One region of the Shewanella acanthi genome, then DNA from elsewhere that is predicted to be linked to it. Evidence: predicted binding sites of a transcription regulator. Region 1 holds the regulator's gene; each other region holds the start of a gene.
What was found. The regulator sigma-54, encoded in region 1, starts transcription at its own class of promoters, with help from an activator protein. The targets are predictions, from matches to a motif close to GTTGGCACGNNNNTNGNNT.

Region 1 (7,238 bases):
TCCAGCGAAAATGCGCGATAGGTTCTCGCACCGTTAAGATTAAGTGTTACCTAATGTTTTCGTTCATGTTGATAAATCGACCATTTTGTTTAGCGTGGGCTAAATCATAAACTGGTATTTAAACTGAACTTGCTGGCTGAATTTGGGCTCAAACTAGCATATTTGAGCAGGATATCTATTGGGTTACATGAAAATTCAACCCAACAAAAAAATCCAAGTAATATATTGATATTCAATAAATACTTAATCCAGCTAGCGCTCTGATTTACTAAAAAAATTGACACGATATTGCCTTTAGGAATCGCTTAGATAAATCGCGACACCAAAAAACGGAACAGTAAGTACCACAATCTAACCCTAGGCAGGATGCCACTAACTTTTATTATCTTTATTGCGTACCACATCATGCCATTACATTCTCGAAATGGGGCGATAAAGACAAGGCAAACAGAGAGATAGACATGGTAGACCAATCACAACTGCGCCAATGGGGCTGTAAAGTCATCGATATTGAACGAACAGCACTCGACAATTTATATCAGTACATCGACTCCGCTGAATTTGCCAAAGCCTGTGAACTGATCCTCAATTGCACTGGTAAAGTCATCGTGATGGGGATGGGAAAATCGGGCCATATCGGCAATAAGATTTCCGCGACCCTTGCCAGCACTGGCACCCCCGCCTTCTTCGTCCATCCAGGTGAAGCCAGCCACGGAGATCTAGGGATGATCTCTGATAATGATGTGATATTAACGATTTCTAATTCGGGTGAATCCAGTGAAATTCTTGCCCTGATGCCCGTTATTCAGCGTAAAGCGATTCCTGTAATTGCCATGACAGGCAAGCCCGAATCCAATATGGCGCGTTTAGCCCAAGTGCATTTATGCATCGAAGTGCCTGAAGAAGCTTGTCCGCTAGGACTTGCGCCAACCTCAAGCACCACGGCAACCCTAGTGATGGGCGATGCCATCGCCATTGCCCTTTTGCAGGCAAAGGGCTTTACCCGTGAAGATTTCGCCCTTTCCCATCCCGGTGGTGCACTTGGCCGTAAGCTGCTACTCAAGGTCAGCGATGTTATGCACAGTGGCGATGCTTTGCCTGTAGTGAGTAATGATCTGACCATTACCGAAGCTTTGTATGAAATTTCACGTAAGGGGTTAGGTATGACCGCCGTTGTCAATAAAGATCAAAGGCTTGAAGGTATCTTTACCGACGGTGATTTACGCCGCATCATCGATGCCGAAGTCAATCTTCGTACTACACCCATTGCTAATGTGATGACCCGCAACTGCGTTACAATCACAGGTAATGTACTGGCAGCCCATGCGCTACAGGTGATGGAATCTAAAAATATTAACGGCCTGATAGTGATAGACGCCGATCGTCGTCCTATCGGTGCGCTCAATATGCTCGATATGGTTAAAGCAGGAGTGATCTAATGCCACAACAAGGTTTTTATGGCCCCATCAGTGATGAGGTATGGCAACGAGCGCAAAAAATTAAGTTATTGATCTGCGATGTCGATGGCGTTTTCTCGGACGGCCGCATCTATCTAAGCAATTCGGGCGAAGAACTTAAAGCCTTCCATACCCGTGATGGCTATGGTGTTCGTTCGTTACTGACCAGTGGTTTTAATTTGGCGGTAATCACGGGGCGCCAATCTAAAATTGTTGAGAACCGCATGACAGCACTCGGTGTTACCCATATCTATCAAGGTGTCGACAACAAATTTGAACCCTATGAAGAGCTGTTAGCCCTCTACAATGTGGCTCCTGAAGAAGTGGCATATATCGGTGACGATATTGTCGATTTGCCGGTAATGAAAGTCGTTGGGCTTTCTGCTTGCGTGGCGGATGGTCATCCCTATGTGCGCCAACACGCCCACTTTGTGACCCACCTCAACGGTGGCCATGGCGCCCTCAGGGAGCTAACCGACTTACTTTTGCTTAGCCAAAATAAATTTACTTCGGCCCATGGAATGAGTATATGAGTCGTGTGACCCTCGCTATTATCGCCTTTTTTGGTACTGCATTAGTACTTTATTGGCAAGTGCAGCAAAAACGTGGCGACGACACTGATACATCCTTGAATAATGGCGATAGACCCGATTACATTATCGACGATTTGCGTAGCATCGAATTTAATGAGCAGGGTCAGGTGAATAGCCGAGTCAGCGCCCAGCACATGGAGCACTTCGAGCAGAAAAACCAAACGGACTTTGTTCGCCCTGTATACCTTGTGTACCCCGATAAGGGTCAAGCACAATGGCAAATTCAAGCCGATAATGGCCGCTTGTTAAAGGATACGGGTAAGGTTGCATTAGAAAATAATGTTATTATCGAGGCCATCAGCCCCGGTGAGCCAATACAAACGTTGTCGACCAGTTTTTTAGAGCTCGATCTTAACACTATGATTATGACCTCTGACCGTATCATCTACGTCAAAGGCAAAGATTTTAATATTCAGGGGCAAGGCCTTTACGCGGATCTAAACGCGCAGGAAGTGCAATTGACCAGTCAGGTAGTTGGAACCTATGAAGCAAAATAACATATTACTTGCCAGCCTAATGCTAATGACCAGCATGGGCGCCTTTGCCAAAGTTGGTGATTTGCAGCAAGAGGTCAAGATTAAGGCTGTCAGCCAAACTGCAGATATCAAAAATAACCAAATCATCTTCTACGGTCCTGTTGAAGTGACCCAGGGCTCGATCAAGATCCAAGCCAATGAGCTGCGTGCTTTCTCAGCAGAGGGCGACAACAGCAAAATTTTAGTCGCCACGGGTAACCCTGCAACCTATAGCCAAATCCTCGATGATGGCCGCCCTGCATCTGCCAGTGCAAAAGAAATTCGCTACGAAATGGCTTCACGCACTCTAACACTAAAAGGTCAAGCAACCCTCGATCAAGCTGGTAGCCAAGTGACAGGTAACCTGATTCGTTACAACATCACCCAGCAAAAACTGATTGCAGAGAGTACCGGCAATGGTGACGATCGGGTAATAACGATTATTCAGCCCGAAAATTATCAGGAAGATCTTAAAAATCCTCCCGCTGACAAACCTGTTAAACAGGACTGACAATGACCCAAATTACCTTAAAAGCCCAAAATCTGGCCAAAAGCTATAAGAGTCGTCAGGTCGTTAAAGATGTCAGCCTCACGGTAAAAACTGGGCAAGTAGTCGGGCTCCTCGGCCCAAATGGCGCTGGCAAAACCACCACTTTCTACATGGTTGTCGGTCTGGTCAAAAGCGATAAGGGCAGTATCTTTATCGATAACGATGACTTAACCGCCGATCCTATGCATTTACGGGCCCGTAAAGGGATTGGTTATCTGCCACAGGAAGCCAGTATTTTCCGTAAGCTCACCGTGCACGACAACATCATGGCGGTGCTGCAAACCCGCAAAGAACTCAATAACGAGCAACGGATTGAAGAGCTAGAACATCTTTTGGAAGAATTCCACATTACCCATATTCGTGACAGCCAAGGCATGTCACTGTCGGGTGGTGAACGCCGCCGGGTAGAAATTGCCCGCGCCCTTGCCGCAAATCCTAAGTTTATTCTGCTCGATGAACCCTTTGCCGGGGTTGACCCAATTTCGGTTATCGACATCAAGAAGATCATTGAACAGCTCAAAAGTCGTGGGCTTGGAGTGCTGATCACCGACCACAACGTGCGCGAAACCTTAGACGTGTGTGAGCATGCCTATATCGTGAGTCACGGAAACCTGATCGCAGAGGGGACACCCGCAGAGATCTTAAACAATCAGCAAGTTAGGGCTGTGTACTTAGGTGAACAATTCAGGCTATAGTTACTAAAACAGAGCCAAACTCCTTGAATTTTAGGTCTCTTGACTCAATCAAAAAGATAACAAGTAACCTAAATTCAAAATTATAACGTAGGGATCAGCGGTAGCATGAAAGCGTCACTCCAGCTCAAACTGGGTCAACAGTTAACAATGACGCCACAACTACAACAGGCAATTCGCCTGTTACAATTGTCGTCATTGGAATTGCAGCAAGAGATCCAGCAAGCCTTAGACTCAAATCCTCTTCTCGAGCTGGAAGAGGAGCAATTTGACGCATCGAGTGACCGCAATCAGGCCATCGCCGATACTGATTTCAGCGAAGCCAGCGCCCTTCCACCCGAGCAGGATAATTCTGCCGTCGATATCGCCGAATCCTTAACTAAGGATTCCATGCCCGACGAACTTCCCATAGATACGACTTGGGATGAAGTCTACACCGCCTCATCCAATGCCGGCCCTGGTGGCAGCCGAGAAGACGATATGCCCTTTCAAGGCGAAACCAGCGAAGGGCTTTACGAACACTTAGAGTGGCAAAAAAATCTCACCCCCTTCTCCGACACCGATATGGCAATTGCCACCGCAATCATCGATGCTATCGACGATCAGGGCTATCTGACCCAGAGCACCGAAGAGATTCTCGAGGCCATGGGTAATCCGGATATCGAACTCGATGAAGTCGAAGCGGTATTGAAGCGTATCCAACATTTCGATCCTCTCGGTGTCGCGGCAAGGGATTTAAGCGAGTGTCTGCTGATCCAATTATCTCACTTTTCGCCTGATACACCTCAACTAGATAACGCTCGCATGCTGATCAAGGAACACTTGGATCTGATCGCTGCCCGCGATTTTAGATTGTTGATGCGAAAGACCAAGCTTAAGGAAGATGATCTGCGCGATAGCATTGCCCTTATCCAAACCCTTAACCCTCGTCCTGGTTTATTAATCACCCCAATAGATGAAGAATACGTTGTACCCGATGTCTCAGTGTCGAAGAAAAATGGTCGTTGGGTCGTCGAGCTCAATCCGGATTGCATGCCAAAAATCAATGTTAATCAACAGTATGCAGCAATGGCTCGCAGCAGTAAAAATCAATCTGATAGTCAGTTTATCCGTGGTCATCTGCAGGAAGCCAAGTGGTTTATTAAGAGTCTAGAGAGTCGTAACGACACTCTTCTTAAGGTGGCAAATTGCATTGTGCAGTATCAGCAAGGTTTCTTCGAATACGGTGAAGAAGCCATGAAGCCTATGGTTCTGAACGATATTGCCGAAGCCGTTGAAATGCACGAGTCGACCATTTCACGGGTGACTACCCAAAAGTATATGCATACCCCAAAGGGACTTTTTGAACTAAAATATTTCTTCTCAAGCCACGTCGGCACCGACGATGGCGGTGAGTGTTCATCCACAGCAATCAGAGCTTTTATTAAGAAACTGGTTGCGGCGGAAAATCAGAAGAAGCCTCTGAGCGATAGCAAGATGGCACAACTTCTGGCCGAACAGGGAATTAACGTCGCCCGAAGAACGATTGCGAAGTATCGAGAAGCGATGCTGATCCCCCCATCCAACCAGCGTAAAAGTTTATAACCTACAGTGGATATCGGAGGACGTTTCTATGCAAATTAACCTGAGTGGACACCATGTCGAGATAACAGAATCTTTACGGGCATATGTAGAGGAAAAGTTTTCAAAACTTGAACGTCATTTCGAACAGATCAATAATGTGCACGTTGTACTCAATGTTGAGAAAATGCAACAAATCGCCGAAGCAAGGATCAATCTCACCGGTGGTGAAGTCTTCGCGACTTCAGAGCATGCGGACATGTATGCTGCCATAGACGTCCTGATAGACAAGCTTGATCGTCAGGTTATTAAACACAAAGAGAAGTTAACAAAACACTAACAATGGAACTTCGTACCATACTGCGGCCGGAATGCACAACCTGCGCCACTCCGGGCAGTAAGAAAAAGGTACTGGAACTCATCAGCGACTTAGCCGCTGCCCAGTACCCAACCCTCTCATCTCAAGAGATATTCGAAAGCCTAGTGGCACGCGAAAAGATGGGGAGCACAGGTATAGGTAACGGTATCGCCATTCCACATGGCAGATTAACCGATATAGCACAACCCATAGCAATACTCGTTAAATGTGAGGAACCGATAGCTTTTGACGCTATCGACAAGCAACCGGTTGATATTTTATTTGCACTGCTTGTGCCTGCTGAACAGTGTCAGCAGCACTTAAGTACCCTGTCATCGATGGCCGAGCGCCTGAGCGACAAACAGGTTTTGAAGCAATTACGCAAAACCCATGATGAAACGGAACTCTATCAGGTAATCACTGGATGAAACTGGTTATAGTGTCTGGGCGCTCTGGCTCAGGAAAATCTGTCGCACTAAGGGTGCTCGAAGATCTCGGCTATTACTGCGTCGATAATCTTCCATTACCCTTAATCGGCAGTTTACTTGGGCAGCTCAAGGGCAGTAACGATCTCGTCGCCATCAGTGTCGACGTGCGTAACTTGCCAGAGCAAGACAAAGAGTTGGAAAAACAACTCGCAAGTCTCGCCGATGGCACTGAACTTATCAGCTTCTTCCTCAATTCCAGCGATAAAGTCCTGCTCAAACGCTACAGCGAAACCCGGCGCTTGCACCCCTTGTCTAAGAGCCGCGTCTCACTGCAGGAAGCCATTAAGCTTGAAGGTAAATTGCTTGAGCCTTTATCGCAGCAGATGGATCACTACATAGATACCTCTAACTTGAATATCTATGAACTCAGCGATCAGGTTCGGCAAATTCTGCTCGGCAGTGTCGATAAAGAACTGGTGATCAATTTCGAATCATTTGGCTTTAAGCACGGCATGCCCACCGAAGCCGACTTTATGTTTGATGTGCGTTTTTTACCAAATCCCCACTGGGAAGCAGAACTTAGGCCATTAACGGGCTTAGACGAACCCGTGGCAGAGTTTTTAAATCGCCAACCCTTAGTCAATAAGTTTATTTGGCAGATTGAGAATCTACTCGAAACTTGGTTACCCCACCTTGAGCGCAATAACCGCAGCTATTTGACCATAGCCATTGGCTGTACGGGTGGACAACACCGATCTGTCTATATAGCTGAGCAACTGGCTAAACGCTTCAGTAACGGTAAACATCAAGTCAATGCACGCCATCGGGAACTGACTAATGCCAAAGCTTGAACGCCAAGTCACCATTTGCAATAAACTCGGCCTCCATGCCCGAGCCGCAACCAAATTAGTCGTGCTCGCCTCAGAGTTCGATGCCAGCATCACATTAATTCAAGGTGAGAAACAAGCCTCAGCCGCCAGTGTACTTGGTCTATTAATGCTCGAAACTGGCATGGGTAAAACCATCAAATTAATTGCCGAAGGCCCGGATGCCGAAGCTGCGCTCGATGCCATTTGCGCCTTAAT
Region 2 (7,238 bases), 600 kb from region 1:
AGCCTCAATCCAATCGAGACTCGGATCTTTAATTGGATCAATCCGTCTTAATTCGCGCCATACTGTAACGCCCACGCCACCAATTTGTTGAAATTGGCGAATGCCCCAACAGGATGCCCATACTTTTACTCTGATTGCAGATGTTTTGGCATCTTTGCCGTAGTTGTCGTACTCAATACCTTCACCATCGATGTTTTTACTGATGTATTTCATAAGGTAGCCAGTTGCAGAGCCTTCTTCTAGGTCGATATATTCCACCTTTAAGCGGCATTCTTTTGCGCCTTGTTCGTCACCATCTTCTTCTAGGCAATAGTGACAGAAGGTATCTACTAGGGTTTGTAGTTGCTCGGCAGGGACGAATAACAGTAAATGCCAATGCGGTGTGCCGTCATGGTGTGGCTCTGCCACACGAAAGCCAAATGGGGTGATTTGCTTACGGGCAAGATCGGCACGAATGCGGGCGAAAGTGCGGTTAAGGTATTCTTGGGCATCGAGCGGAGTTGCGCCGCTCCATTTAGGATTTTCATCCCCTGTTATTGCAAATGAACGATGGTATTTTGATGGAGTAGTCATAGTTAAGAAGACTGCGCTGATACCTGCTTCTTTAGCATGATCTTCAAAGCCACGGCTACGAGCCATTAACTCAGCTTTGCGAATAGTGGGATTTGATACATTGCGTTTGGATAAATCGGCAAGGCTTGCACTGAATCCATGCTCATTAGTTGCAAAGGTGTTTTCTAAAAGCTGTTGGTTGTTCTTCCATTGGCTTTGAAAATTGCTCACCGTAATGTGACTGGCATAAATCCCTCTTCGCTTACTCACCAGATTGAGTAAGCGGGAAACTGTTTCAATACGTAGATTCTGCTGCCGTCTTAATTTACGTTTCCACCAAACTTCATCTTTTGCCCGAGCGAAAACACCTAGGACTTTAGCAAGCTCGATGTTATCGAGCGTATCGAGTTTGAGGTTGTTGATAATGGTCTGACTCAGTTTAGGCGGATTGATGCTGTAACAAGCCATGTAATGCATAAGCGTGTTGTAAGTAGTTAGTAATCCCTTACCTTCAATTTGAGTAGTAATTTGAATACAGCGGCGGGCATGTTGCTTGGCCTTTACATTAATATCTTGATTATCAATATTCACATTATAAAAATACTTATCCTTGCCCATGATCTCAGCGATTCGCTTTCTAGTGTGCAGCACGCTTAAGTTAGCTTCACGACGTGTCGGCAATTGGAGGTAGATGTGCATCATTGCTAAGCGGTGTGGAGTGGGCAGGCCATAGAGTTGTTTCTCTAGCCAATGTTTATCGTCAGCATGAACCTTAGGCATCAGTCTTTACCTCGCTGTTAGTCAGTAGTTGCTTACCTCGCTCGTTAAGCGTGAGCTTTTGCCAGCGAATACCCATTTCAAACGCGGTGGATTCAGTGAGTAGTCCTTCACGTTTTAATCTAAAGAGGGTGCGTTTTTGAAAGTGCCCGTTAAAGGTTGCAATACCGTCAACCTTGCCAAAGTCGCTGCAAATTTCTGAGCACAGGAAAAGGCTATTGCCCTTTGAAAGCCATTGGGCAAATTCCAGTTGTTCATCGGTGAGTTTGGGCATGGATAAAGTAGGGGAGGTCATCATTATTTAGCCTCCCCGTTATGTAACGAAAATACGTGTCCTTGGTCAGTGATTATTGCCATGTCCCCGTTAACGGTGTCGGGACTCGTTAACAGGTACAACTTTTCAATTTTGCGCTTTGTACCCGTTAACGGGTACATGGACTCGTTATGTAACCTAATGGATTTCACACTCTCGGATAGTGTGTGATCCATCATCGCTAGTTGAATGATGATGCAAAGCGTGGCTGAGTATTTAAAGAGTGTGATCATAAACCCTCCCGTTAACGAAGGATTCCACATCGCTTTGGCGGTACTTAACGCTGCGGCCTACTTTAACGAAGCGTAAAGGATAGCGGCCAGTACATCGCCAAACCGAAAGCGTGCCAATGGTGACGCCGAGAAATTCGGCGACCTCGGAAGGGGTGAGCAAGATATCGTTCATGGTAACTCCTGATTAAAGTGGATTTGTCAGGAGTTAGGTTAGGGAAGTGCTATTAGGATGTAAGTCTCGCTCGCAGGGAGAAACATACCTCTCGCAGTGAGAAATGTATTTCTCGCCGCGAGAGGTAAAATTATTTGTCTTTATCTGACGCCAACAGCCATTTGTAGAGACGATCGAATCCGTTGGTGTGCCACTCCAATGGTGAGCCTCTTTGCTCGGAGATTGCTGCGACTTGCGGGAGAAGCTGACGGGCTGCATGTCTGGCACTATGGAACTTACCCGCTTTGTAGAGTTTGACAGCATCAGCTTTAAGAGTTCGGTTGATAGCATGTTTGGAGTCATTGCCAGCTTTAGCTGCTTTCTTGACAGAATTACGTTTACCAATAGCTTCAAATAAGCCAGCTTTGATTTTTTGTAATGACCTGTTTTTACTTGAAAATAGGCTTACTGTTAATTCTTTTTTGAGTGTGTTTGCTGCCTTTTCAAGCCCTGCCATCTCACAGGATAGTGCTGCGTGAAGAATGTCTGCTTCACGTTCCTCCAGGAGGTGTAGTAAATCTTCGTAATGCTGAAACTGGTCATGCTCTTTAAATGCATCTGAAAGAGTTTTTGCGGATGTGAACTTTTCGAGTAATCGAGAGTTTTTCTCCGGTGCCGCCAAAGGAAATTTGGTGGCGAAATCGAAGAATAAGTTAGCAACGTCTTCTGCTGTTAAATCAACCAAGTCAGAGATGTTGTCGATCACCGCGAGACGCTCAATAATCTCGTTATGGCTAAGGTTTTGACTATCTTCCGAGTTTGGCAAGAGTTTGTATACGTATGAGCCTAGCCAGTCATGGGACAAGGCAGTGATCAAAAACTCAGCAACAAATTGAAGTTTTGGGTTCTCGTCATTTTCCCAAACCTCCATTAGCTGTTCAGCCGTTCCTTGCATTTGGTATTCGGCAGCTTTCTTTAGAACGGCATCAATAGAATTCATGATGATAAAAACTTTGCTAGTTGTTCTGGATAACCAAAAACTAACGGAAATGAGCCTGAGAGTCCAGAAAACGGGTGAAATGCGTGAAAGCGGGATTTTTGAAAATGTTACGAAAAAAAATTCTAAAAAACGTCATTCCTATGGTGGCACATAGGCGGCACAGGATTTTTAATTTTTCGTAAGTTGTTGAATTTTATAGTAAAAAAGTGACTTATGGTCTCTCCACAGGGACTCGAACCCCGATCGGCCGCTTAGGAGGCGGCTGCTCTATCCTGTTGAGCTATGAAGAGACGTCAGTGATTATACTGGTTTTGTCTTTGATTAAAAGTCTCAAGATTTAGTTGCTTAAATCTTAATCGCTATATCGTTTATCTGTACATTGTAAACTGCATTCTGGTCCGTTAGCACGGCTGTTGCACTTTCTTCACTGACCTGTTCAATTTGTACCGTTGCTCGACTCTTACTGGCTACAGCGCGCATTTCATTGAGTCTATCGGGTAGGTTTTGCTGTAAAACCACTTGGAATTTATCGTTTACTCGTATTCCGTGTTTACGACCTAAATTTAGAATAATTCGGTCGCCTTGGCGACTGACCACTTGTCCTAGAAGGGGGCGGCAATTGAGGGTGCTATCTATATCCCGTGTCGCTTCCTGCATGATGAGACTAATATGACGGCCGTAGGCTGAGTTCCAAAAGCGATTACTATTTGGGGTGACAATGGCATTTTCTGCAAACTCCCAAGGTGCACTTGTGCTGTAGCTTTTGCTCCAAACTTCTTCTCCACTAATGCCATGGTAGAGGCTGAGTTTGAATTGAAATTGTCGATGTGGCGCTTCATCCCACCACCCCATAAAGGTTCGGGTGACAGGCTCGGTCGAGATATCAATAATCTGCGGCAGTAAAATGTATTGGCTATCGGTGATTTCACTGAGCCAGCTAGGAAGGCGATAACCTCGGATATCGACAAGCGCCTGGGTGATATCGAGCCGCTCTTTGGCGTGGATATGGCTAAAGCTGGTGGATGAGTAACCATCAATACTATTGCCGAGTTTCTCCGAAATCACTTCTTCAAATCCAGATAATTGGCCGTAGCGTAATTGTGCTCTGTCTTTAATTTGTGCTTGGGGAATAAGAATGGCCGCCTTTAGCTGACCCGCAGGGCACTGTTGCGTGGGATCGTCATTGAGGTCGAGTCTTAAGGACACATATATTCTATTGCCTTCAATCCGTTCACTCACTAACTGGATACTGATCGCCTGGGCATTGCGATTAATGGAAAAGTTATTTTGAGTGAGGTTGCCGTTAGTGGTTTGCTGCTCGCTGGAAATCTGGATGCCAGTATTGAGGGTTGCATAGCTCACGGCTTGATTGATGGCTTCTTCCCGCGCTTGGGTCACATTGCCATTGATAATAGTGGCATCACCGCTGGCATTCACCCACTCGGCTTTAGCGGGTATTGCAAATAGCGTAAGGCTCCCAATCATGAGCAAGGTGGTACTTATTTTGTTCATTAATAGAGTCCTTAACGAAAGTTACTACGCTCTGCCACGACAAAACTGTGTGACAGCCAAAAGTCAGGATCTGCCGATTTACTGACGTTATTTATTTAGCCGAGTTAAAGCAAATTCTGTGCCTGTTATTGAGCGGGTAATATTGCGGGTGACTACTGAGGTTTAAGGATACAGAATTGAGGTCGATAACAACTCTGCAGGGAGATAGCTGAGGTATTTCTCAACATGCGTCCTTTGCAAATACTCTTAACCTGGTCTGATAATTGCTAGCCATAAGACAAAGTGGCAAAGGTAATGGGTCATTTGTGACCGCATATAACCATTGAGGTAAGACTAATGCTCAAACGTGCATTAATTTATATGGCAATTTTAGTGTTGGCAGGTTGTGCTTCTGGCACAAAAGAGCCGCCAAAACCGAGCTTTGTTGACGGCAATGGATTGCCGCCGACGGCAGTTATCAATCATATATCACAGCGTATTACGACTGAGTTAACACAGCAAAATGATGCTTTGCGTCCTGATCAGCCTTTGGTTGTTCTAACGCCTGTACTAGTTGGGGACTTGAATAGTACCAACGCCTTTGCCCTGCAATTACAGCAGGGGTTAATGGCGTCACTGCATAGCTTTCAGTTCAATGTGGTGGATTTAAATTTAGGTGATGGCATAAGAGTGACTGAAGAAGGTGATTTTATTTTGACGCGCGAGTGGCAAAAGTTATCAACCAACCTGCCTGTCGACCATTTAGTCGTCTCGACAATGAGCCCAGCGACAAATGGCATGGCGATTAACACTCGTATTGTTACCATCAGTAACAATCGGGTGGTGTCGACCTCTCAGACCTTTATTACCCAAAAAGAACTTGGCAATTACCTGCAGCGTTCTGAGCAGGTGGTGTCCCACGATGGCATTTTATATCGTCAATCCGCACCGGGAATGAACGAAGTTCGCGTGTTAGGAGATAACAAATGAAACCCTTTTTTGTCTTAGTGGCCTTACTGATGCTGACTGCCTGTAGCAGCAAAGATAGATACGTTCAGTGGGAGGATGTGCCACCCCCAAGTTTTCCCAAACTGACGGCTATCGGCTATGCACCTTTAGCGACTCAGCCGGCAAAAGAACAATCACAACGGGTACTGATGGCGATGCAGGCTTCAAAAATTGTGGCTTACCGTGAGTTAGCCGAGCAGGTTTATGGCCAGAAAATTACCGCCAATAGTAGTGTGAGTGAATGGATGCTAACCGATGATAATGTAAAAGCCTCGGTGACGGGGATTATTCGTGGGGCTAGGGTCGTGAAAAGTTATCCTGCGGGTGATCATTATGTGACTGAGTTGGAGCTAGATTTCGCTCAAGTATGGCAGCTCTACCAACAGCAAAGCCGCCCACAGCGAATCAAAGAAGTTACTTATTTCTAGTGTGACATGAAATTTTCGCTCATTAAAAAGCCGCGTCGATGTCGCGGCTTTTTAATGGATTTCATATCGCTGATTTCAGTCAGTGGTATCCTGAACCTTAAGCTTTAATATCATTACCTAAGCTTGATATCGTCGACGTTTTGCCTTTTTCGTTATAGGTGAGACTCGTGGCATTTCGACTTGCCTGTAATGCTTGGGCAAAGCGATTAAGGCTTGCAATATTCATCTCGATAAGACTAGCATTTTGAGCATTTAACGCTTTGCATTCTGCTAGGGTTTGCTTGACCGTGGCCATTTTAGTGGCGAGGTCCTGCTGCTCTGTCAGTAACCCAATCTCGGGATGCTGAGCAATGAACTCGTCGTTTGCTTTAAGCGTTTTTAAACAATCGGATTTTTCGGCAGCAAGGGACAATAGCAAATCGGCGTTTTGGTCTACCAAAGCGCCTTTTTCGTTGACGATGATTTGCTTAAGTACATCCAAATGGGCTTGTTGTTTGTCGACCAGTTCAGCAATGGGCGTCATAGTTACTCGTTATTAAGATCGTTTAATTCAGCTTCAAAGCTGGCGATATTGGCTGCCAATTTTTCAGGATCAATTTTGTAGCGACCCTCAGCAATCGCTTGCTTAATCTCTGCGACTTTTTTCTGATCGACTTCAGGAAGACTGGCCATTTTCGTCTGAGCACCTTGTAACTGCTGAGCTTGAGCCGTAATGACAACAGAGTCACTTTTTTGTGGAGTCGATTTAGCCGATACCTGAGTAGATACCTCGCTTTCGCTATTTTTCTTAGCGGTATTTGAACGAACTTGCGAAGTCGTTGTTGTATTTAATTTGCTAATATCAATTGCCATGTGAGGCTCCAGCGTCGTGTATACGGGATTTCTTAACTGGGGTATCGGCCGCTTCCTGAAAAGCTTTAGCGAATTTTACATTCTTACTTCAACTTCGCCAATGGCCGTCACTATAGCATCCAGCTCTTTGTTTGACTTGCTATTTTTGACTCTTATTTGGTCACCGACATTGCCATCCTGCAGCGCCTCCCCCAAAGTTTTTAAGGTAAAATTATTTGAGCGAACATAAATCGATACCGAATCATTCTTACACACAAAACACAGGTTATTCGCAAAAATCGGGGTGTTTTTGGCGACTCGGCGTTTAACTCTAACCCCAGATAATTGGGATGTGTCGTTAAATTGCAGTCCGCGCAGCGTGTTTTGGTCGACATAGCGGATTTCAACTTGGTTTGGGGAGATGAGTTCACCCGGTGCAAGGGTTTCACTGGCT
Region 3 (7,238 bases), 650 kb from region 1:
AGGCTCAGGCCAGCAGACTCCTGTGATTGGTAATTTCTTCCTATTGTTAGCAACGCTGATATTTCTAGCTGTCGATGGCCATTTGCTATTAATTCGAATGTTGGTGGCGAGTTTTGATACCATACCCATTTCGAATCAAGGGTTAACACTCACTAGTTATCGCGCCCTTGCCGATTGGGGCTCGTATATGTTCGGCGCTGCACTAACCATGTCGATATCCGCGATTATAGCCCTATTACTGGTGAATTTATCCTTTGGTGTCATGACAAGGGCCGCGCCACAACTCAATATTTTCTCTATTGGTTTTCCTATCACTATGATTGGTGGGTTGTTAATCCTCTGGCTAACCTTAACTCCCGTCATGGCGCATTTTGAAGAAGTATGGTCTTCGGCACAGCTTTTGCTGTGTGATGTGCTAGGGCTTCAGTGTCAAGCCGATGGCATTTTGTAAGGTAGGAGTGCGTAATGGCTGAAGAAAGTAGTGGCGAACGCAGTGAGGAACCCACCGGGAGGCGCCTCGAGCAGGCGCGGGAAAAGGGGCAGGTTGCACGCTCTAAAGAATTAGGTACGGCAACAGTATTACTCTCGGCAGCCGTAGGCTTTTATATGTTAGGGCCTGGGCTTGCAACCGCGCTGTCTCGGATTTTTGAGCGCGTTTTTACTATGGATCGCGCTGAAATCTTCGATACCAATCAAATGTTTAAAGTTTGGGGGCTCGTTGGTGGTGAAATCATCTGGCCGATCCTCAAAATTATGCTGCTCATCGTAGTGGTGGCCTTTATGGGGAATATTGCCCTTGGGGGAATGAATTTCTCTACTCAGGCCATGTTACCTAAGGCGAGTAAAATGAGCCCTATCGCAGGTTTTAAGCGAATGTTTGGCGTGCAGGCTTTAGTTGAATTGACTAAGGGGATCGCTAAATTTTCAGTGGTTGCGATTGCGGCATATTTACTCCTCAGTTTTTATTTCAACGATATTTTGCTGTTATCCACCGATCATCTGCCGGGCAACGTGTATCACGCTTTAGATTTATTGGTGTGGATGTTTATTTTGTTGTGTTCGTCTGTGCTGCTGATTGTGGTGATTGATGTGCCATTTCAAATATGGAATCACAATAAACAGCTTAAAATGACCAAGCAGGAAGTGAAGGACGAATACAAGGATACCGAAGGCAAGCCAGAGGTTAAGGGCCGTATTCGTCAAATGCAGCGTGAACTTGCCCAGCGGCGAATGATGGCTGAAGTGCCTAATGCCGATGTCATTGTGGTTAACCCCGAGCATTATGCTGTGGCAGTGAAATACGATGTAAAACGCTCTGCAGCGCCCTTTGTCGTCGCCAAAGGTGTGGATGACGTCGCCTTTAAAATCCGTGAAGTCGCTAGGGCACACAATATTGCGATTGTTTCCGCGCCACCGCTTGCGCGGGCGATTTACCATACCACAAAGCTTGACCAACAAATTCCAGAAGGGCTCTTTACTGCGGTTGCACAGGTGCTCGCCTATGTATTCCAGCTGCGTCAGTATCAAAAAGGGCGTGGCCGTAAGCCGATACCTATTCCGGTAAATCAGCCAATCCCCGATGAGCTGAAATACTAATTTGTGAATGTAGGCAACTCCAGCACGCGCGTTTATAACTTCTCGCCTTGAGTAAGTCGCAACCAACTTCCCCCGTGATATTTGCATTCTCTTGTACTCATTTAATTGGCGTGATTTTTGCTTTTAAGCTGCTATACGTCAAAGTTTAGGTATGAGTGAATGGATGTTAAAGCCTCCCTTGGCCAAGTAAAGCAGTTGAAATTGAGTTCTTTCAAGGGCATAGGTACACCTATGCTAGTGCTCGCCGCACTGGCTATGATTGTTTTGCCCATCCCGCCATTTCTACTCGACGTCCTCTTTTCATTTAACATCGCACTGGCGCTGATTGTCTTGCTGGTGGCGATTTATACCGATAGACCTTTAGATTTTGCCGCCTTCCCTACTGTGTTGCTTGTAGCAACCTTGCTTAGACTTGCACTTAACGTCGCCTCGACCCGCGTCGTATTACTCGAAGGTCATAATGGTGGCGATGCGGCGGGTAAGGTGATTGAGGCCTTCGGCTCTGTGGTGATTGGCGGTAATTATGCCGTAGGTCTAGTCGTCTTCATCATTCTGATTATTATCAACTTTGCCGTGGTGACTAAGGGCGCTGGTCGTATCGCCGAGGTAAGTGCTCGCTTTACTTTAGATGCGATGCCCGGTAAGCAAATGGCGATTGACGCCGATCTCAACGCTGGGATTATCAATCAGGATCAGGCCCGTGCTCGCCGCGCCGAAGTGACCCGTGAAGCGGACTTTTACGGCGCGATGGACGGTGCGTCAAAATTCGTAAAAGGTGATGCCATTGCTGGGATCATGATTTTGCTGATTAACATCCTCGGTGGTTTCATTATTGGTATTGTCCAACATGGACTGACTTTTACTCAAGCCGTTGAAATTTATACGCTGTTAACGATTGGTGATGGCTTAGTCGCTCAAATTCCGGGGTTGCTGTTATCCATCGCTGCGGCCTTGATGGTAACCCGTCAGAATGAGTCTGGTGATATGGGGCAGATGCTGATCAGTCAGATGTTTGACAGTCATAAGTCCCTGAGTATTGCCGCCGGCCTGTTGTTTGTGATGGGTATAGTGCCAGGTATGCCGCATATTGCGTTTTTAAGTTTTGCGGCTGTAACGGCTGGTGCCGCTTATTTCGTGTTTAAACGTAATGAAACCAAGCGTACAAAAGCGTTAGAGCAAGTGAAATCTGGACCTGCCGAAAGACAGGATAGAGAGCCAAAAGAGCTTAGTTGGGATGATGTTCACCACGTTGATACCATTGGCCTTGAAGTTGGCTACCGCCTCATTCCGCTTGTCGATAAAGGCCAAGGTGGTGAGCTACTGAGCCGTATTAAAGGCGTGCGTAAAAAACTCTCGCAGGAACTGGGCTTCCTAGTACCTGCAGTGCATATTCGCGACAATCTGGATTTATCCCCTAATGCCTACCGGATTTCGTTAATGGGCGTGGTTGTGGGAGAGGCCGATATTCGCCACGACTGCGAGCTGGCAATCAACCCTGGCCAAGTGTATGGCAAGCTTGATGGCATCGAAACCCGTGACCCTGCGTTTGGCCTTGAAGCGGTGTGGATTGCGCCTGAGCTACGTGAGCACGCCCAAACCCTAGGTTATACAGTAGTGGATGCGGCGACTGTCGTGGCAACGCATATCAGTCAGCTGCTCACCAACAATGCGGCCAAACTCCTTGGTTATGAAGAAGTGCAACAACTGATGGATATGCTTGCAAGGCATTCTCCTAAATTGGTGGATGGCTTTATCCCCGATGTGATGCCACTGGGTAGCGTCGTAAAAGTGATGCAAAACCTATTAAATGAAGGAGTTTCGGTTAGAGACTTGCGTACCATAGTGCAAACTTTGTTAGAATACGGCACTAAGAGTACCGACACCGAAGTGTTGACCGCAGCAGTGCGTATCGCATTGAAACGCATGATAGTTCAAGAAATCTCCGGCCCAGAATTGGAAATTCCCGTCATTACTTTGGCGCCAGAGTTGGAACAGATGTTGCATCAGTCAATGCAAGCAACCGGCGGCGAGGGGCCAAATATCGAACCCGGTCTTGCGGAGCGCATGCAGCAATCGCTAGCTTCTGCGGCGCAAAAGCAAGAAATGGTTGGTCAACCCGCCATCTTGCTGACTTCTGGTATGTTACGTGCGACTCTGTCTCGCTTCGTTAAATATACTATTCCGAACCTTAGAGTGATTTCTTATCAAGAAATCCCCGACGAAAAACAAATACGTATTGTATCTGCCGTCGGCCAGTAGAGGACGCATAAGTGAAGATTAAACGTTTTTTTGCCAAAGATATGCGTGCTGCACTGGCTCAAGTGAAAGATACACTCGGCTCAGATGCAGTCATCATGTCGAATAAAAAAGTCAACGGCGGCATCGAAATCGTTGCGGCGGTTGATTATGACGAACCTAAAGCTAAGGCAACCACCAATAATGCCCCAACCTTTATGGACGATGTCAGTGATGATTTAGTTTCACTAGGCGCAGCTCCTATGAAAGCCCCAATTAAAGCGGAGAGTCGTGTTAAGCCTTCTGCACCAGCGGATTCTTTGCTGGCACTGCTGGAAAAACAACAAAGTCGCTTAAATCAGCAATTATCCTATAAACAGCAAGATGAAGAATTACCTTCATGGGCTAAGAGCCTAGAAGCGCCAGCTGCACCTAAGGTTGACCGCCGTGAAATGGCATCTGGTTTTGATAACAAATCACAAAGCAGTCATAAACCACAGAGCAGTCATAAACAAAGTGCCGAAATCGAAGCGATGCGTGATGAGTTAGCATCTTTACGTAATCTACTGACTCACCAAGTGTCATCTTTGATGTCAGAGCATAAGAAGCGAATCGACCCCGTGGGCGCAATGCTCGAATCCAAACTGTTAGAAGCCGAATTTTCCCCAGCGGTCGCGGCAAAATTAGCGGCGTTAAGTCAGCATTACACGCCTGCGGAATTGGTGCGCGCTCTGCCGCAAAGTCTTGCTAATATGCTGGATAATCAAGGTGATGATATTGTAAAACAGGGCGGTGTAGTCGCCTTAGTTGGCCCAACTGGTGTGGGTAAAACCACATCCCTTGCCAAATTAGCGGCTCGCTTTGCCGCGCACCATGGCGCGGATCAAGTTGCCTTGATCACTACCGACCATTACCGAATTGGTGCCTATGAGCAGCTGGCGACCTACGGCAAGATTATGGGGTGTCCAGTCAAACAAGCTCATGATTTAAATGAATTAGAGCAGATCCTATATCAGTTTAGAAATCGCAAGCTAGTATTGATAGATACCGCGGGTATGGGGCAGCGTGATATGCGTCTTTATCAGCAACTTGATAATTTAACTGCAAATAGCAGAATACCTATCCGGAGTTATCTGGTACTGTCAGCAACAGGGCAGCGCCGAGTGTTGCAGGATGCGGTGAATCATTTTAAGCGCATTACACTATCTGGTGTGGTACTGACTAAACTCGATGAATCGGTATCACTTGCAGGCGCATTGAGTGTATTGATCCAAAGTGGACTGCCGTTAAGTTATGTCACCGATGGGCAGCGTGTGCCTGAGGATATGAAGGTTGCCGATACCTTTATGTTAGCTGAACAAGCTTTATCGGCATTAGATGGAACCGAACAACAAGCATTACAAGACACAGCGTGGTCAGATAATTTGACCTGTGCATTTGAGTAGAGTTATGACCCTGGATCAAGCAAGTGGTTTACGTATGATGAATCAACCCTATAACGAAAAAGTGAAAGTAATCGCGGTGACGGGTGGTAAAGGTGGCGTGGGTAAAACCAGTGTATCCATCAATACTGCTGTGGCATTAGCCGAAAAGGGCAAGCGCGTGTTAGTGCTTGATGCTGACCTTGGCTTAGCAAACGTCGATGTCATGTTAGGGATCCGCGCTGAACGTAATCTCTCCCACGTATTGTCTGGCGATGCGGAATTAGACGATATTATCGTCCGTGGCCCTAAGGGGATTGGCATAGTGCCAGCAACCTCAGGTACTCAGGCGATGGTGGAGTTAAGCCCTGCGCAACATGCAGGCCTAATTCGTGCATTCAGTGAAATGCGCACCCAGTTCGACATTTTAATTGTTGATACCGCAGCGGGTATTTCCGATATGGTGCTCAGTTTTTCACGCGCCTCGCAGGACGTGCTCATCGTGGTGTGTGACGAGCCTACCTCAATTACCGACGCCTATGCACTCATTAAAATTCTCAGCCGTGAGCATGGTGTGTTCCGCTTCAAAATTGTCGCCAATATGGTCCGCAGTTTGCGCGAAGGTATGGAATTATTTGCTAAACTCAGTAAAGTGACCGACAGATTTTTAGATGTCGCACTTGAACTTGTCGCAACCATTCCATTTGATGAAAATCTGCGTAAATCTGTGCGAAAGCAGAAATTAGTCGTCGAGGCTTTTCCTAAGTCTCCAGCGGCGATTGCGTATCAGGGACTGGCAAATAAAATTATGAGCTGGCCTGTGCCGCAACAACCCGGCGGACATTTGGAATTTTTCGTTGAGCGATTAGTTCAGCGACCAAATATGCAAGAGGAAAAAACGAGTGAATAAAGCCGCTGCGTATACTTGTTTAAACAATAAATCATCTATCGTTGAACAGTATGCACCGTTGGTTAAAAGAATTGCACATCATTTGCTCGCCAGATTACCCGCCTCAGTGCAGCTCGATGATTTACTGCAAGCTGGGATGATGGGCCTCTTAGAAGCATCGTCGAAATTTGATGGCGGCAAAGGTGCAAAGTTTGAGACTTTTGCCGGCATACGTATTCGCGGGGCGATGCTGGATGAAATCCGTCGGGGTGATTGGGTACCTCGTTCTGTCCATCGTAACAATCGTCGCGTTGCCCAAGCCATCGATGAGCTCGAGCAGGTGCTCGGTCGTGATGCACGGGACACAGAAATCGCCGAAAAACTTGATATGACGCTTGCGGAGTACCATCATATTCTCAATGATGTTTCTGTAGGTAAAATCATAGGGATAGAAGATCTTGGCGTTTCTGAGGATATCTTAACCGCCGAGGATCACGTCGGCGATGGCACCTTTGAGCAATTGGCTGAGAGCCAGTTTCATACCGCGCTGGTGGAAGCAATTAAGTTATTGCCTGAAAGAGATGCGCTAGTTCTGTCGTTGTACTACGATGAAGCATTGAATTTAAAAGAAATTGGCGCCATTCTTGAGGTAAGTGAGTCCCGTGTCAGCCAGATATTAAGTCAGGCCATGTTGCGACTCAAAGGCAAGCTCAAGCACTGGACATAATATAATTATTACTTTGAGCTCAAAATGTTAGCTCACCGGAGGAAACCTTGGACAAGAATATGAAGATTCTCATCGTTGACGACTTTTCGACAATGAGACGTATCATCAAGAACTTGTTGCGAGACTTGGGCTTTAACAATACCCAAGAAGCAGACGATGGCTCAACCGCTTTGCCTATGCTGCAGAAAGGGGATTTTGATTTTGTGGTTACAGACTGGAATATGCCAGGGATGCAAGGGATTGATTTATTAAGAGCAATTCGTGCAGATGACTCCCTAAAGCATTTACCTGTGTTGATGGTAACCGCAGAGGCTAAACGTGAACAAATCATTGCCGCAGCTCAAGCTGGGGTAAATGGCTACGTGGTTAA
Region 4 (7,238 bases), 630 kb from region 1:
AATTAGAGGAACTCATCGCCACCGCTGCCACCTAACATGATTTCACCACTGTCGCTTAAACGACGGGCGATTGAAAGGATTTCTTTTTGGGCAATTTCCACTTCACTAATGCGAATGGGCCCCATGGCTTCTAAGTCATCACGCAGCAGCTCTGCCGCACGTTTTGACATATTACCCAGAATTTTGTCTTTGAGCTGATCGTCAGTGCCTTTTAATGCTTTAAGCAACACATCCTGCTGAACTTCACGAAGTAGCACTTGGATGCCGCGGTCGTCGACGTCAATCAGGTTCTCAAACACAAACATCAGGTCTTGGATTTGTTGCGCCATTTCCTCGTCGGTCTCGCGCATGGTTTCCATTAGCTGGCTTTCGATTCCGGTATCGAGGTAGTTCATGATGTTGGCAGCGGCTTTTAGACCGCCCATCTTCGCAGCTTGGGCACCACCTTGGCCGGCGAATTGTTTCTCCATAATGTCGTTCAGTTCTTGCAACGCGGCAGGCTGAACTTCTTCGAGATTAGCAATACGCATCATCAAGTCGAGGCGGGTATTTTCAGGGAATTGCCCAAAAATTTCTGCGGCTTGATCAGGCTCCAAATAAGACAACACAATGGTTTGAATTTGAGGATGCTCGTTTTGGATGATAGTCGCCACTTGTCTTGCGTCCATCCACTTGAGGGAATCTAGGCCTTTAGCGCCGCTGCCCATAATGATTTGTTCAATCAGATTACCGGCTTTATCTTCCCCTAAGGCAGCCGTCAATGCCTTACGGACGAACTCTTCACTGTTAAAACCGATGGCGGAAAATTTCTGAATATCATCGAGAAACTGCTTATGGACGCTAACTACTTTCTCCTGCCCAAAGTCGGCCATGGCCGCCATCGCCATCCCCACCTTTTGTACCTGCTTTGGCTCAAGGTGTTTAAGAATCGATGCCGCATCGGCTTCACTCAGACTTAAGAGTAAAATGGCCGTTTTCTCAATGCCGCTCATTTCCTTTATGCTGGCGCTTGAACCGCCTTCATTTTCCTTTGATTTATTCTCAGCCATTGTCTTGTAACCAATTTTTCACGACTTGGGTAGAAAGCTCAGGCTCATTGGCCACGAGCGCGCGGATAGCTTTTATCATATCATCATCTTTATGCAGATTAGGGATAAGAATCGAACCATCATCGGCATAACTGTATTCGGCATCCTTAGTGTTGAGCATCCCTAGGGTATCGGCTGCGTATTGATCTTCAATCTCGGCCAACTCATTACCTAATCCGGTATCCTCGGGCATGTTGACACTATCTGGATAGATCAAACGTTTCAGCATTGGGCGTACCACAAAGATGATGAGCACCAGAATCACCAAGGCACCGACACCAAGTTTAACCGCGCGCCAGAACCAAGGTTGCTCCCACATTTCAGGGGCTGGCAACTCATCAATTAGTTGATCCATAAAAGGCACAGTAACGACTTCAAGCACGTCACCACGCTGAGCGCTAAAGCCGACTGCGCCTTCAAGTAGACGACGAATATTGGTTAACTCCTGCTCGGTACGGGCAACACGAGCCACTTGACCATTTTCACCGGCCGCGCCAGCCTTAAAGTCAACGGCGACCGAAACGCTTATCCTGCGAACCGTTCCTACCTGCTGACGGGTATGGCTGATGGTAGTGTCGAGCTCAAAATTGCGCGTTGCTTCACTGTGGGCATTACCCACTGAACTCACACTCGATTGCGATGAACCCGTCGCTTCCTGTGGAATATTTGATTCCATTGGCGGTTGATTGGTTAACGCACCAGGGATGCCGCCACTGCTGCCATTAGATGAGTAGTTTTCAACCGTCATTTCGCTCCGTAGCGAAGGTAAATCCGGGTTAAAACGTTTTGCCGTTTGTTCTACGGCGGTGAAGTCCATACTGACATCGACTTGAGAGGTAAAATTATCTGGACCTAAAATGGGCGTCAGTATGGATTCAATCTTGGTACGGTATTCCGATTCTTTTTGCTGTACTAACTCAAGTTCGCGGCGGGCTCTTGCAGAAACGCCATCCTGACTGCCTGAGTTAAGCAGACGTCCATTCGAGTCTGTTACTGTCACACGAGAAGGCTCTAAGCCTTGAACGGCCGACGCAACGATATCTACAATCGCATCGACTTCACCTTGACCTAAACCACCACGTCGAGTGTTGATAACAACAGTCGCGCTAGGTTGGGAGGCATTGCGGGCAAACACATTTTCTTTTGGCAACGCCAGAATCACCTTAGCACGGCTCACGCTTTGTAATTGCTCGATGGCACGGGCTAGGTTTTCCTCTTGGCTGTGCTTGAGTCGTGCCTGCTCCATACGTTGGCTAACGCCAAAACCACTATCTTGGCTCAAAAAATCCTTATTACTGGAAGCCGCTGTATCAACACCTGCGCGGCTAAGCATCATTTTAACTTCTTGATACTTATCTTCTGGTACCTTGACGACATCGACATTGATTTCGTATTTGATCTTATTTTTATCTAAAACATCAAGAACTTGCACCATCTCTTGGGTATCCATTTTACCCAATGGACGGTATTCAGGCTCTTGTGCCCAAATCATCACAAAGATAGCCACGGCCAAACATATCGCTAGGGCTAATACCATAGTGACTTGGCGCATCATATCAACGCCGCCGATTCCGCCGAAAACGCCAGATTTATTCTCCTGCCCCACCCCTTGGTCGGCCAGATTGCTATTAGACCCGACAATCATTTCTGTGCTCACGATTCGTACCTACTGATGGGTTAAAGATGGGCCTAAACCGGCATACTCATGATTTCTTTATAAGCTTCAACGAGCTTATTACGCACTTGCACCGTGGCTTCAAAGGCAACACTGGCCTTCTCACGTGCAATCACGGTATCAGACAGGCTTACGGTGGTATCACCAAGCTCTAAGCGCGTAGCTAGATTGGAGGAAGTATTTTGCAGACCGCTCACATTACCGATGGCTTGGGAAAGTAACTGGCCAAAATCGGATCCCGCAGTGTTATTCACCTGCTGCACTAGATTATTGGGCGCTATGCCCAATGAGGGGGTAATTTCCCCTTTAAGTGACTGCATTTCTTGCAGTAATGAATTTGCGCCGATTTGCATACTGTGCTCCCATCGTCGAGTTATTGACGATATATCTAACCTGATAATAGGGATATGCAAAATGATGGCCAAGTTGTACTTAACCATTTAAAACTAAGCCGTGCGAAGAAAAATAGGCGCCATTTCACTAATGAAATGACGCCTTCGCTGCGTAGGCTAAAGGGAGAATTTGAATGGGGTAAACTTAACTGGGCACTTGGATGCCTATATCACGCATTCTTGCCATTTTGTATCTTAGGGTTCTTGCACTTATACCTAACTTTTCGGCCACCAATTTTCGACTTCCATGGCATTGGGCCAAAGTTTCTAAAATAATGACATGCTCCTGGGCCTTTAACTCTTCGCCTAAACCTTCAGGTTCATTAGCCTGCTCTACCGACTCAGATGAGAGAGGCACATCTTGGGCGTCGAGAATGATATCATTAGCACTGATATTTCCCCCTGAGCGTAGGATAAGTGCCCGCTGTACCACATTATCGAGCTCACGCACGTTTCCTGGCCAGCGATGACTTAACAGACGACGACATGCAAGTTCATCAAACTCAGGCACATCCACTATATTGAGCGACTTAGCATGTTTAGCAAGTAAATGGCGCGCCAGCGGCAAGATATCCGCTGGGCGTTGATTTAGCGCAGGCCAAGTAAGCGGGAAAACATTGATTCGATAATAGAGATCTTCCCTAAATTGCCCCGCTGCCACTACGGCCTTTAAATCACGGTTAGACGTCGCAAGTACTCTGACGTCGAGCTTTATGGTTTTACGACCACCTAATCGCTCAACTTCACGTTCCTGTAATACCCGTAGCAGTTTGGCCTGCAGTCCTAAATCCATCTCAGAGATTTCATCGAGTAAGAGGGTTCCACCTTGGGCCTGCTCAAATTTGCCAGGGCAAGCTTGGTAGGCCCCCGTAAAAGCCCCCTTTTCATAGCCAAAAAGAGTTGCCTCTAGCATGTTTTCAGGAATTGCTGCGCAGTTAATCGCCACGAAAGCTTGGTCTGCACGACTGCTATTTTGATGAATATACCGCGCCAGAACTTCTTTACCCGAGCCACTAGGACCTAAGATCATCACGGATGCATCGGATGCGGCAACACGCTGCGCTAATGACAAAAGCGATCGGCTCTTCTCGTCGGCAACAACGGGACTATCGCCATTTGATTTTATGGGTAAATAACGCAGTACTTGGTTTAATAACACCTCTGGAGCAAAGGGTTTAGCCAAATAATCCACGGCGCCAAGCTTAATGGCGTTCACAGCACTGCCGATGGTGGCATAGGCCGTCATCAACAGCACAGGAATTTTGGGATGGTGCTGCTGAAGATAATTTAACAGCCCAAGACCGCCAATTCCCTCCATTTGCACATCGCTGATCACCATATCGAATTGCTGCTGTTTAAGGGCGATAATGCCTTCTTCGCCCGAGGCAACATCGACGCAATCGTAGTGAGCAAGCATCAAGGTATCGAGCAGCGCTTCCCTTAGTGATGCATCGTCTTCGACGAGTAAAATTCTGGCTTCAGACATGGCTGTTCTCCAATGGCAGAGGGCGAGCCGATTTAGCCTTTGGGAACGTTAGCAGTACTGTGCAGCCCTGCTGCGGAGTACAAGTTAACTGTAATTGGCCGCCATGATTGCGTACTACGGATTGCACCACGGCAAGACCTAATCCTGTTCCCTGTGGCTTAGTAGTAAAAAAGGGTTCAAGGACTTTTTTCTGCATCTTAGCATCAAGCCCCTTGCCGTTATCTATCACCCTCAGCTGCACATGCTCGCCTACATCACTGGTAACAATATGGATCTGACTGGCTCCCGCCTCGAGGCTGTTGATCACCAAGTTGTTTATCGCAGAGCTTAAGGCATTGACATTGGCAAGCAGCGGCTGATTTGCCTGATGAATCACGGTCAAGGATTTACCTTGCTTAGCGGCAATGGGCTCGCAGTTAGCCATGACTTGGCTTAATACCTCGCTCAAGGTGACAACTTCGCCCATCTCATCCTGACGCCCCTTAGCCATCAGAAGCATATCGTTAACCTGACGCTCGAGTTCATTAAGTCTATCCACCAGCTTTTGTTGAAATTTAGCCTTAGCAGAGTCGGATAATTTAGTACTGGCAAGGTTTGCGGCATAGAGCAGCGCCGCAGATAAAGGCGTACGAACTTGATGGGCAAGGGTTGCCACCATTTTCCCAAGGGCAGATAAACGCTGCAGGTGGGAGATATTCTGTTGAAGCAGACGGGTTTCGGTCAAATCGGTCAGCACAATCAGCTGACCCGGTTCAGGTGTCAACGGTGTAATGGCAAGTTTCACCCTGCGACCATTACGAAGGGAAACTTCATGACCGTCGTCGTCCTGCGGCGCGAAAGCCGAATGGATCACATCAATCCAGCGGGTACCGCATAAAGATTGCTCTAGGAGTTCGACTGCGACGGGATTTGCGTCGGTGACAATGCCATCACCGTTCAAAATCACTACGCCAGAGGGCATAGCCTGCAGAATATGTTCCATACGATTGGACATATTGGCGGCTTCACGCATTTGGTTCCATCGTTTATTGCTTGGGGTAAACGATTCGGTTTGCGTTAGTGGATGCGCTGACATAGACACTCCGTCAAAAAATTGCTTCTGACGGAGTGTTTGCAGATTTTATGCCAAATTATTGAAGAGAGATTTTAGCTGAAAAATCAGAAGATAAGACGTTAAGAATAGCGTTATTCTTTTGTCATACCATATTTACGCATTTTTTCAACTAAGGTAGTACGGCGAATACCTAGCATTTCAGCTGCGCGGGCGACTACGTTATCCTGCAGCTCCAGTGCTTGACGGATCATATCGATTTCAAGCTCAGCGAGCAGATCCTTAAGGTTAACCCCCTCAGGCGGTAGCTCACTTGGGAAACGCGTTTCAGGGATTTCCACCGGCTCATCGCTGGTAAAGATGGAAGCTAACGCATCACGCTCCTGCTGCTCTTCACTGAGTTCAACACTGTATTCAGGCACATCGATATGGCGGTATTTCACTGGCAAATCATTTACATCAACCAACCCGCCCGGATAGAGAATCGTTAAACGCTCTACAAGGTTAGAGAGTTCCCGGACGTTACCCGACCAAACGTGTTCCTTAAGGGACTCGATAGCACGCTGGGTAAATCGAACTTTACCACGACCTTCGTTGTATACTCGGCTCACTAACTCCTGTAACAGCAATGGCACATCGTCCTTGCGGTCACATAAAGCAGGCATCTCAATAGGAAACACATTTAGGCGATAGTAGAGATCCTCACGGAACTCATTGGTGCCAATCATGCTTTCGATATCCCTGTGAGTTGCTGCAACCACGCGCACATTTGCCGTCATGGTTTTAGTGCCACCGACACGCTCAAACACGCGCTCTTGAAGCACACGCAGCAGTTTTACCTGCATTTGCAGCGGCATATCACCAATTTCATCGAGAAACAGCGTGCCACCCTCGGCTAATTCGAAACGGCCTTTACGGGAGCTAATCGCCCCGGTAAACGAGCCTTTCTCGTGGCCAAATAACTCACTCTCGAGTAATTCAGGGGGAATCGCACCACAGTTAACCGGAATAAAGGGGCCATCGCGGCGATCAGACAGGTAATGGATATTACGGGCGACCACTTCTTTACCTGTGCCAGATTGCCCCAAAACCAGTACAGTCGCGTCGGATGAAGCGACTTGATTGATCAAGTGCCTCACATTAGCAATGCCTTCACTACGCCCGACGAGACTTCGGAAAAGCTTTGTTTGATTGGCACTCGTTGGAACCTGTGGACGTTTAACTTGTCCATAAACCTGGCAGAAATGCAGTAAATCGGTCAATTGAGGGTAATTTAATGGTTCTTCAACGTGACCCAATACGTTGGATACCTGCAGCTCGGCTGCATTTCCAAATAAAATGATGGGTTGCCATGGATATTGGCCAGCAAGAGATTTAAGCGCCTCTTCTGACATATTGTCGGTACTAAGCACCAAAGCGCGATAACGGGTCTCTTTAAGGTGTGTGCTTAATTTTTCGATAGAGGTGATTTCAAGTTGCTCACCCAAAAACTCAAAAATGCAACACAGGCGACTTACGCGCTCTGATGGAGTTCCGACTAGTAAAA

Region 2: the regulator sigma-54 is predicted to act here: its motif matches at 4,646-4,664, upstream of K0H61_RS05445 (flagellar assembly protein FlgT).
Region 3: the regulator sigma-54 is predicted to act here: its motif matches at 1,701-1,719, upstream of flhA (flagellar biosynthesis protein FlhA).
Region 4: the regulator sigma-54 is predicted to act here: its motif matches at 3,171-3,189, upstream of fliE (flagellar hook-basal body complex protein FliE).

What each region holds. Positions count from the first base shown of each region.
Region 1 covers NZ_CP080413.1:604,203-611,440, reverse strand. Annotated here, with positions in the region: gene K0H61_RS02615 (KpsF/GutQ family sugar-phosphate isomerase) at 462-1,439, shown strand; gene kdsC (3-deoxy-manno-octulosonate-8-phosphatase KdsC) at 1,439-1,990, shown strand; gene lptC (LPS export ABC transporter periplasmic protein LptC) at 1,987-2,547, shown strand; gene lptA (lipopolysaccharide transport periplasmic protein LptA) at 2,534-3,076, shown strand; gene lptB (LPS export ABC transporter ATP-binding protein) at 3,079-3,810, shown strand; gene K0H61_RS02590 (RNA polymerase factor sigma-54) at 3,916-5,391, shown strand; gene hpf (ribosome hibernation promoting factor) at 5,420-5,707, shown strand; gene ptsN (PTS IIA-like nitrogen regulatory protein PtsN) at 5,710-6,153, shown strand; gene rapZ (RNase adapter RapZ) at 6,150-7,004, shown strand; gene K0H61_RS02570 (HPr family phosphocarrier protein) at 6,991-7,238, shown strand, end outside.
Region 2 covers NZ_CP080413.1:1,207,097-1,214,334, forward strand. Annotated here, with positions in the region: gene K0H61_RS05420 (replication endonuclease) at 1-1,332, opposite strand, end outside; gene K0H61_RS05425 (hypothetical protein) at 1,325-1,627, opposite strand; gene K0H61_RS05430 (helix-turn-helix domain-containing protein) at 1,859-2,047, opposite strand; gene K0H61_RS05435 (hypothetical protein) at 2,178-3,026, opposite strand; tRNA gene K0H61_RS05440 (tRNA-Arg) at 3,241-3,316, opposite strand; gene K0H61_RS05445 (flagellar assembly protein FlgT) at 3,372-4,538, opposite strand; gene K0H61_RS05450 (FlgO family outer membrane protein) at 4,875-5,507, shown strand; gene K0H61_RS05455 (LPP20 family lipoprotein) at 5,504-5,953, shown strand; gene K0H61_RS05460 (flagella synthesis protein FlgN) at 6,051-6,476, opposite strand; gene flgM (flagellar biosynthesis anti-sigma factor FlgM) at 6,479-6,805, opposite strand; gene flgA (flagellar basal body P-ring formation chaperone FlgA) at 6,881-7,238, opposite strand, start outside.
Region 3 covers NZ_CP080413.1:1,250,534-1,257,771, forward strand. Annotated here, with positions in the region: gene fliR (flagellar biosynthetic protein FliR) at 1-451, shown strand, start outside; gene flhB (flagellar biosynthesis protein FlhB) at 466-1,596, shown strand; gene flhA (flagellar biosynthesis protein FlhA) at 1,756-3,855, shown strand; gene flhF (flagellar biosynthesis GTPase FlhF) at 3,867-5,276, shown strand; gene K0H61_RS05670 (MinD/ParA family protein) at 5,281-6,162, shown strand; gene K0H61_RS05675 (RNA polymerase sigma factor FliA) at 6,155-6,868, shown strand; gene cheY (chemotaxis response regulator CheY) at 6,916-7,238, shown strand, end outside.
Region 4 covers NZ_CP080413.1:1,234,633-1,241,870, reverse strand. Annotated here, with positions in the region: gene fliH (flagellar assembly protein FliH) at 1-16, opposite strand, end outside; gene fliG (flagellar motor switch protein FliG) at 3-1,049, opposite strand; gene fliF (flagellar basal-body MS-ring/collar protein FliF) at 1,042-2,733, opposite strand; gene fliE (flagellar hook-basal body complex protein FliE) at 2,778-3,116, opposite strand; gene K0H61_RS05580 (sigma-54-dependent transcriptional regulator) at 3,301-4,641, opposite strand; gene K0H61_RS05575 (sensor histidine kinase) at 4,634-5,716, opposite strand; gene K0H61_RS05570 (sigma-54 dependent transcriptional regulator) at 5,827-7,238, opposite strand, start outside.